DNA from 2 places in the Stenotrophomonas sp. a6 genome. Region 1 is predicted to be linked to the other one. Evidence: riboswitches for the same ligand, from Rfam matches in the RefSeq annotation. Region 1 holds a riboswitch; the other holds the start of a gene.

Region 1 (4,405 bases):
GCTCCAGGTCACGCTGTTCGGCCCTCTTGGCGACAGCCCGGCGTTGCAGTTGCCGGGGCTGGAGGGGCCGTCGGTGGCCATCCAGGAATCGGCCCTGCGGCGCTTGGTTTCCGATCTTTACACCGCGCGTTCCCTGCTCAACCCCGAGCAGCTGGACGAGGCCCGGCAGGAACTGGATCGCGTGCTGGAACGCTGGGCCGACATCCATGAGGGCCTGCTGCTGGACGTGGAAGTGCATGGCAAATGAGCGACGTTGCGTGGTTGCCGCCGCGTGGGCAGGGCTGGCGCGCATCTCGCTGAACCGCGTCCCCAGTTGCGGATGAAACATTTTGCACTGCGCAAAAGCTGTGCTATCAATACAACCCATGAACGCAGCCGCCACCCGCTTTTACTGGTATTACTTTCCGAAGCCACTGGCGGAGGAAGGACTGCGCTCACCCTGAAGAAAGCTTCAGACGCATTCCCGAAAGCCGCCAGCGAACCTGGCGGCTTTTTTCATGCCGCCACGCTGGGGACCCCCAACGTTCCGGAGACCTCCCCCAATGCCCCCGCACACCGACGACCTGCGTATCCGCACCATCGAACCGCTGACACCGCCTGCCCAGCTGCTGGCGATGCTGCCGTGTGACGATGAAGCCTCCGACACCGTCAGCGCCTCGCGCGCGGCCCTGCACCAGATCCTGCATGGCCGTGACGACCGCCTGGCGGTGGTGGTTGGCCCATGCTCGATCCACGACCCGAAGGCCGCCATCGAGTACGCCCAGCGCCTGAAGCCGCTGCGTGACGCGCTGGCCGGGGAACTTGAAATCGTGATGCGCGTGTACTTCGAGAAGCCGCGCACCACGGTGGGCTGGAAGGGCCTGATCAACGACCCGGACCTGGATGGCAGCTTCAGGATCGACAAGGGCCTGCGCATCGCCCGTGGCCTGCTGCGCGACATCAACAAGCTCGGCCTGCCGGCCGGTGTCGAGTTCCTCGACGTGATCTCGCCGCAGTACATCGCCGATCTGGTGGCCTGGGGCGCCATTGGTGCGCGCACCACCGAAAGCCAGGTGCACCGCGAACTGGCCTCGGGGCTGTCGTGCCCGGTCGGCTTCAAGAACGGCACCGATGGCAACGTGAAGATCGCCGCCGACGCGGTGGGTGCGGCCTCCAATCCGCATCACTTCCTGTCGGTCACCAAGCAGGGCGGCACCGCCATCGTGTCGACCACTGGCAACCCGGATTGCCATGTGATCCTGCGCGGCGGCAAGCAGCCGAACTACGATGCAGGCAGTATCGCCGAGGCCTGCCAGGCGCTGGCCAAGGCCAAGCTGCCGACGCGCCTGATGATCGACGCCAGCCATGCCAACAGCCTGAAGAACCCGGACAACCAGCCGAAGGTGATCGAGGACATCGCCGTTCAGTTGGAAGACGGTGAACAGCGCATCGTCGGTGTGATGATCGAGAGCCATCTGGTCGGTGGTCGCCAGGAACTGGTGGAAGGCCAACCGCTGGTCTACGGGCAGAGCATCACCGATGGCTGCATCGACTGGGACACCACCGTGACGGTGCTGGAGCGACTGGCCGCGGCCGTGCGCGCCCGTCGCGACGTGAAGGTGTCCGAAGCCGCTTGAGTGCGGCACGTGTGTGGATGGCGGCCAGCGCCTGCGGGGGTGCGGCCGCGATCAGGGCCGGTCGGAGTTGGAGACCGGCCCATCTGCACCGGCGATGCGCCTGGCGCTGCGCATGAGCGACAGCGCCAGGTACATCGCCGGGGTGGTGCGGATTCGGCCGCGCGAACCTCAATGCACTTCGTCGTGGTACACGAACTTCGGCATTTCCCAGCGGTAGTGGATCGCCAGCAGGCGCAGCGCGAAGCCGCCGCCGAGGCAGCACAGGATCGCGGTGGCGTCGGCCACGCCCCAGTGCAGCAGCAACAGGTAGGCCGCGCCGGTCAGCAGCGCGATGATCGCGTACAGCTCCTTCTGGAAGATCAGCGGCACCTCGTTGCAGAGGATGTCGCGCAGCACGCCGCCGAACGCGCCGGTCAGCATGCCGGCGATCAGCACGATCGGCATCGCATGGCCGGCTTCGCGCGCGATCGAGCAGCCGATCAGGGTGAAGGCGATCAGGCCCAGCCCGTCGAGGACCAGGAAGGTGCGGCGGAAGTGGTGCATCCAGCGTGCGACCCAGGTGGCGATCAGCGCCGCGCACACGGTGAAGCCCAGGTACTCGGGATGCTTCACCCAGCCCAGCGGGTAGTGGCCGAGCAGGATGTCGCGCAGTGAACCACCGCCGAGGGCGGTGACGCAGGCGATCATGACCACGCCGAACAGGTCCATGCGGCGGCGGCCGGCAGAAAGTGCGCCGGTCATGGCTTCGGCGGAAATGGCGATCAGGTAGATGATGGACAGCAACATGGGGCAGGCTCCGGGCGCGGTGGGGCCGGCCATGCGCGGACGCCGCCATTGCCTGCGCAATGACGGAATGACGATGACCGGTGCCGCTCCCGCTGTCCTTTTGCCTGAGAGTTCAGCGGCATGGGCCGCGTGCCCCTTCGGCGGATCGTCCCGGGCATGCCCGGTGACCTCTCTCCAGCTCGGCGAGTCGAATGCATGGTTGGTGGGATTCCAGCCCACCGGCCTGAGCGATCATGGGAGCCTGCGCCTTCGGCGGGCGCCAGCGCGGCGCCTCTCTCCTGCATTCGGGCGCCAGTATATCCGCTGCAGTGCAGCACGGCATAATCCGGGCATGGCCCCGTCCCTCCGCCCGTGGTTCCTGTACCTGCTCGAATGTCGCGATGGCAGCTATTACGCCGGCATCAGCACCGACGTGGACGCGCGTTTCGCCGCCCATCAGGCTGGCAAGGGCGCGCGCTACACCCGGGCCCGGCCGCCGCTGCGGGTGCTGGCCGTGCGCGAGTACCCGGACCGGGCCGCCGCCTCGCGGGCCGAATGGCAGCTCAAGCAGCAGCCGCGCGAACGCAAGCTGGCCTGGCTGCAGGCGGTGGATGCTGGGTCCCTGTAGATCCATGGCATACATGGATGCCTCTGTGCCGCCATGCGATGATCGCCCAGCCCTCAGCGCTGGAGACCCGGATGTCCACCGTCGCCCTGTTGTTCGCTCTCTCCGCGTCAACCAGTCCCGCTGCCGACCCGGCCACCCTCGCGGCCATCGAAGCCACCTGCCATGACTACGTCGACGGCCAGCTGGAGGCCGACCCGCAGCGCGTCGCCCGCTCCCTGCACCCGGACCTGGCCAAGCGCGCGGTCCTCGGCGATACGCCCGACGAGCGGCTGGGCCTGCGCCGCATGTCGAAGGAAGAACTGGTCGCGCTGACGAAGCAGGGCGCGCTGAAAACCCCGAAGGATCAATGGGACCGCCGCTGCACGGTGCTGGACGTGACCGGCAATGCCGCCTCGGTGCGATTGGAAACGCCGTGGTTCGTCGATTACTTCCACATGGGGCGCTTCGACCAGCGCTGGGTCATCGTCAACGCGTTGTGGTACCCGAAACCGAAGGCGAAGTGAGCACGATGCGTGCCGCCGGTAAGGCATGGGTCTCCGTCGTCGTACTGGCCGCCGGCATCGCACTGCTGCCTGGCCTGCTGTACCTGCTCGGGCTTGCCCTGGTGGGCGGTTGGCCGAAGCCAGCAGACCGTGCGCCCAGTGGTGTGGCTGCGTGCAGCAGTGAACCGCGAACAGGATTTCAGCCGATGAATCCCTGGAGTTTCGCCGCGCAGTTCTTCGACGACGACGCGATGAAGAAGAAGGTGCCAGAGGTGGAACGGGAGGCGTTCTGGATTGCCCGCCGCCATCTTTGGCGGCAGCCACGGCACGACATGCTGCGCTGGCATCTGAGCAGCACGGCACTGACGATCTGGATTACCCGCAACTGGAGTGCCGCGCAGATTGCCGACACCGCAAGGAAGGAGGACTTCTGCCGCGCATGGTCGAAACGGCGGGCGCCCGGCGGCCCGATGAAGCGGTAGATCCACGCCATGCATGGATGATGTTGACGGAGTCAGAGCCCTTTCCTGCGGAAAGGGATCGGACCGCGTGGCAGCCGGCCAGCGGCGGGCACTACCGCCTCGGTCGCCGGTCTTCCTGGTCATCGCCGAAGATGATGCGTGCGCTGCGCTGGTAGCTCCAGTACGCCACGGCCCAGTTCAGCAGCACCACGATGCGGTTGCGGAAGCCGATCAGGAAGAACACGTGCGCGGCCAGCCAGAACCACCAGGCCAGCACGCCCGACAGCTGCAGCCGCCCCAGGTGCACGATCGCGGCCATGCGACCGATGGTGGCCAGGTTGCCGTAGTCGGCGTACTTGAACGGGCCGGGCTCGGGCTTGCCGTGCAGGCGTGCGCGGATCACCTCGGCCACGTATTTGCCCATCTGCTTGGCAGCGGGTGCCACGCCGGGTA
Region 2 (4,405 bases), 680 kb from region 1:
TAGCCCAGCGCCTGGTCGGCCGGCACCAGCGGGTGGATCTGCGAGAACTCCGGCCAGGTCACCGGGATCATCTCGGCGGTGGCGTTGAGCTTCATGGTGCACGAACCCAGCGGGATCATCGTGCGGTCCATCGCCAGGTCCTTGTCGGCCAGCGAACGCAGGTAACGCAGCAGTTCGTGCTCGCTGTGGTGGGTGTTGAACACCGGGTGGGTCAGGAACGCGGACTGGCGCAGCAGGCCGGCCGGCAGCGCGTCGGCGGTGCTGGCATCCAGCGCGTCGACGTCCAGCGAGGCACCGAACACCGCAGCCACGGCGACGATGTCGGCGCGGGTGGTGGTCTCGTCCAGGCTGATGCCGACCGAGTCGCTGTCGATCGCGCGCAGGTTGTAACCGGCGGCGCGTGCCTTGGCATGGATTTCATCGGCATGCACGCCGGTGACGTGCAGGGTGTCGAAGAAGTCGCCACCGACCTGCACGCCGGCATTGCGCAGCGCTGCGGCCAGGATCGAGGCCAGGCGGTGCGTGCGGCGGGCAATGCGGGTCAGGCCTTCCGGGCCGTGGTAAACGGCGTACATCGAGGCCATCACCGCCAGCAGCACCTGCGCGGTACAGATGTTGGAGGTGGCCTTCTCGCGGCGGATGTGCTGTTCGCGGGTCTGCAGGGTCAGGCGGTAGGCCGGGTTGCCCTGGGCATCGATCGAAACGCCGATCAGGCGGCCCGGCATCGAGCGCTTGTAGGCGTCACGGCAGGCCATGAAGGCGGCGTGCGGGCCACCGAAGCCGAACGGCACGCCGAAACGCTGGCTGTTGCCGACCACGATGTCCGCGCCCCATTCGCCCGGGGCAGCCAGCAGGGTCAGGGCCAGCAGGTCGGTGGCCACGGCCACCAGGCCGCCGCGTGCGTGCACGGCATCGACCAGCGCCTTGTAGTCGCCGACCTGGCCGAAGGTGTCCGGATACTGCAGCAGCAGGCCGAACGCTTCCGCTTCCAGTGCTTCGGCCGGGGTGCCGACGCGCAGCACGATGCCCATGGGCTCGGCGCGGGTACGCAGCAGTTCCAGGGTCTGCGGGTGCACGGCGTCGTGCACGAAGAAGGTGTCCGACTTCGACTTGGCCGAACGCTTGGCCAGGGTCATCGCTTCGGCGGCGGCGGTGGCTTCGTCCAGCAGCGAGGCGTTGGCGATTTCCATGCCGGTCAGGTCGGCGCACAGGGTCTGGAAGTTGATCAGCGCTTCCATGCGGCCCTGCGAGATTTCCGCCTGGTACGGGGTGTAGGCGGTGTACCACGCCGGGTTTTCCAGGATGTTGCGCAGGATCACGTTCGGCGTGTGGGTACCGTAGTAACCCTGGCCGATGAAGCTGCGCAGCACGGTGTTCTTGTCGGCGATCGCACGGATCTTCGCCAGTGCCTGCACTTCGGTCATCGACTCCGGCAGTGCCAGCGGTGCCGGCGACTTGATCTTGGCCGGCACGATGGCGTCGGTCATCGCATCCAGCGACGCGTGGCCGACGACGTCGAGCATCTGCGCGATCTCGGCGTCGTTGGGGCCGATGTGGCGCTCGACGAACGCGTTGTGGTGCTCGAGCTCACGCAGGGAAGGGGTGTTCTGGGACATGGCGAAGGATCCGTCAGGAAAGGGCACACGCACGGGCACAAGCCGCCGGTCGGCGGTCTGCGGGGCGCCCCTCTGTCCTTTTGCCTGAGAGTTTAAAAGCGCGGCGGACCGCAGCTTCGTGCCCCTTCGGCGCCGGATCGAACCGGTCTCTCCAGAGTTGTGTTACGGGTGGTATCGGGCCTGAGCGATTACGGGCGTTGCGCCTTCGGCAGCGGTGTTCCGCTTCTCCCACCGTGTTGCCCGCCGATTATAGCCCGTTGCGGGCGCGGCGGCCGCCTTCGGACCTGGCGGCCGCGCCTGAATGGCCGATGGCCCGTCCGTGCGTTTTGTGCACTGCTGCATGGCATCAGGCGCATTCCCCACCTATGATGGGCGGATACCCGAATTCATCTGGCGCCGTCCCTGCTGCAGGGGACCGGCGCCCGCCGTGCGTGCCGCGCATGGCCCTGCCGGACGCCTTTCCCATGACCGCCGCTGTTGCTCCCTCCACCCGCCGCATGGCCCTGCTGCTCGCCGGCCTGGCCATGTTCGGTCCGTTCTCGATCGACACCATCTTCCCCGCGTTCCCGCAGCTGGCCCAGCGCCTGGCGGTGGACGAGGTGGCGGTGCAGCAGACCATCAGCGTGTACCTGCTGTTCTACGGCCTGATGAGCCTTGCGCACGGCCCGCTGTCCGATGCCTGGGGCCGCAAGCGGGTGATCCTCGGTGGCCTGGTGGTGTTCGTCGGCGCTTCGGTCGGCTGCGCGCTGTCCACCGACCTGACCACGCTGCTGGCGTTCCGCGCGCTGCAGGGCCTGTCAGCGGGCGTCGGCATGATCGTCGGCCGCGCGGTGATCCGCGACCTGTACCACGGCCACGACGCGCAGCGCCTGATGAGCCAGGTGTCGATGCTGTTCGGCATCGCTCCGGCCATCGCACCGATCATCGGCGGCTGGATCCTGCTCAGCGGCGCCGGCTGGCCACTGATTTTCTGGTTCCTGGTGGTGTTTGCGCTGCTCCTGCTGGCGGCCACTGCACGCTACCTGCCGGAAACCCATCCGGTGGAGGCACGGGTGCCGTTGTCGCCGCGCGTGCTGCTGCGTGATTACGTGCGCATCGGTTTCAACCCGCGGTTCCTGCGCCTGGCGCTGGCCGGCAGCATCGGTTTCGGCGGCATTTTCCTGTACATCTCCTCGGCGCCGGTGTTCGTGATGCAGCACCTGCATCTGGGCGAGGGTGGTTTTGCCTGGCTGTTCATCCCCACCATCGGCGGCATGACCACCGGCTCGTTCCTGTCCGGGCGCATGGCCGGGCACACCACGCCCACCCGCCAGGTGTCCATTGGTTTCGGCCTGTGTGCGCTGTCGGTGCTGCTGAATGTCGGCTACGTGGCGCTGTCGCCGCAGTTCGTGCTGCCGTGGGCGGTGCTGCCGATCTTCCTGGGCGGCATGGGCATGGCATTGATCTTCCCGATCCTGGCGCTGGCGGTGCTGGACATGTACCCGCACCAGCGCGGCCTGGCCTCGTCGCTGCAGGCCTTCGTGCAACTGATGATCAGCACGGTGGTGGCCGGCGTGGTGTCGCCGCTGCTCAGCGCCAGCCCGCTGCACCTGGCGCTGGGGCAGGCCGCGTTCTTCGCCGCCGGCTTCGTGTTCTGGTACTGGGAACACCAGCGTGAACGCGCGGCACAGGCGGCCTGCACGGGCCATTGAGCAGCGCGCAGGGGTAGGGCCGGCCGCTTTGCCCGCAACGCTTGCGAAGAGGAACGACCGGACTAGGCTGGGCACTCCAGCCAGCCGGTGCGTGGATGCACGACAGCCAGCCAATCCGATGTCGTTGCATGAGGTTCCCCATGGCTGCGCAGCAGACCTACCGCCTGTTCGAGGTGGCGCTGAAGGAGCGCCGCGTTCTTTCCCCTTCCCTGGACCGCATGGTGTTCACCGGTGCCGACGTGGCGCGGATGAAGACCGAAGGCCCTGACCAGCGCATCAAGGTGTTCTTCCCCTTGCCCGGCCAGGAGGTGCCGCAGGTCCCCAGCGGTGAAGACTGGTACCCACGCTACCGGGCCCTGCCGGATGACAAGCGCCCGCCGATGCGTACCTACACCATCCGCCAGTTGCGCGCCGAGCAGGGCGAGGTCGACGTCGATTTCGTCATCCATGGCGAAACCGGCCCCGCCTCGCGCTGGGCCATGCACGCCCGCCCTGGCGACCGCGTGGTGCTGCTGGCCCCGGACGCCGACTGTGCCGGGAGCAGCGAGGGCTGGGAGTGGAAGCCACCGGCCGGTGTCGGCCAGGTGCTGCTGGTGGCCGATGAAACCGCGTTGCCTGCGGTGGCCGGCATCCTCGAGGAACTGGCGGCCATGGTCGACCCACCGCGCACGCTGGCGCTGCTGGAGGTGGCGCAGGCCGGTGATGCGGTGCACCTGAAGGCGCCCTCCAGCGCCGAGCTGGTCTGGCTGCCGCGCGGGCAGGCCGCCTACGGACAGCGGTTGCTGCAGGCGGTCCAGGCGCGGTTGGCAGGGACCTCGGGCGTGGCTGCCGGCGATGCGCTGGAGGAGATCGACGTCGATACGCAGATCCTCTGGGAGCAGGCCGATACCCGGGTGGCCGGGCCGCTGTACGCCTGGGTGGCGGGCGAGGCGGGGGCCGTGATGGCGATCCGTCGCCATCTGGTGCGCGATTGCGGGCTGGACCGCCGCGCGATCACCTTCATGGGCTACTGGCGGCACGGCAAAGTGCTGGACTGAGGGGTGTGAAGCGGTGCTGCGGGCGGGGTGCGCTATCCTTGCGCCCCCCTTTTCGCAGCGG

Evidence for each region. Region 1 has a riboswitch for glycine ahead of Q9Q79_RS18165 (trimeric intracellular cation channel family protein). Riboswitches for the same ligand answer to the same signal wherever they lie in the genome.
Region 2: linked by a shared signal. The riboswitch ahead of gcvP (aminomethyl-transferring glycine dehydrogenase) and the one ahead of Q9Q79_RS18165 (trimeric intracellular cation channel family protein) in region 1 are both predicted to bind glycine.

The regions. Positions count from the first base shown of each region.
Region 1 is NZ_CP133161.1:3,960,506-3,964,910, reverse strand. Features, by position in the region: gene Q9Q79_RS18175 (hypothetical protein) at 1-247, shown strand, start outside; gene Q9Q79_RS18170 (3-deoxy-7-phosphoheptulonate synthase) at 543-1,616, shown strand; gene Q9Q79_RS18165 (trimeric intracellular cation channel family protein) at 1,785-2,402, opposite strand; glycine riboswitch at 2,487-2,590, opposite strand; glycine riboswitch at 2,604-2,693, opposite strand; gene Q9Q79_RS18160 (GIY-YIG nuclease family protein) at 2,734-3,009, shown strand; gene Q9Q79_RS18155 (nuclear transport factor 2 family protein) at 3,081-3,512, shown strand; gene Q9Q79_RS18150 (hypothetical protein) at 3,518-3,973, shown strand; gene Q9Q79_RS18145 (NAD(P)/FAD-dependent oxidoreductase) at 4,065-4,405, opposite strand, start outside.
Region 2 is NZ_CP133161.1:3,279,358-3,283,762, reverse strand. Features, by position in the region: gene gcvP (aminomethyl-transferring glycine dehydrogenase) at 1-1,616, opposite strand, end outside; glycine riboswitch at 1,679-1,781, opposite strand; gene Q9Q79_RS15185 (multidrug effflux MFS transporter) at 2,081-3,307, shown strand; gene Q9Q79_RS15180 (siderophore-interacting protein) at 3,448-4,344, shown strand.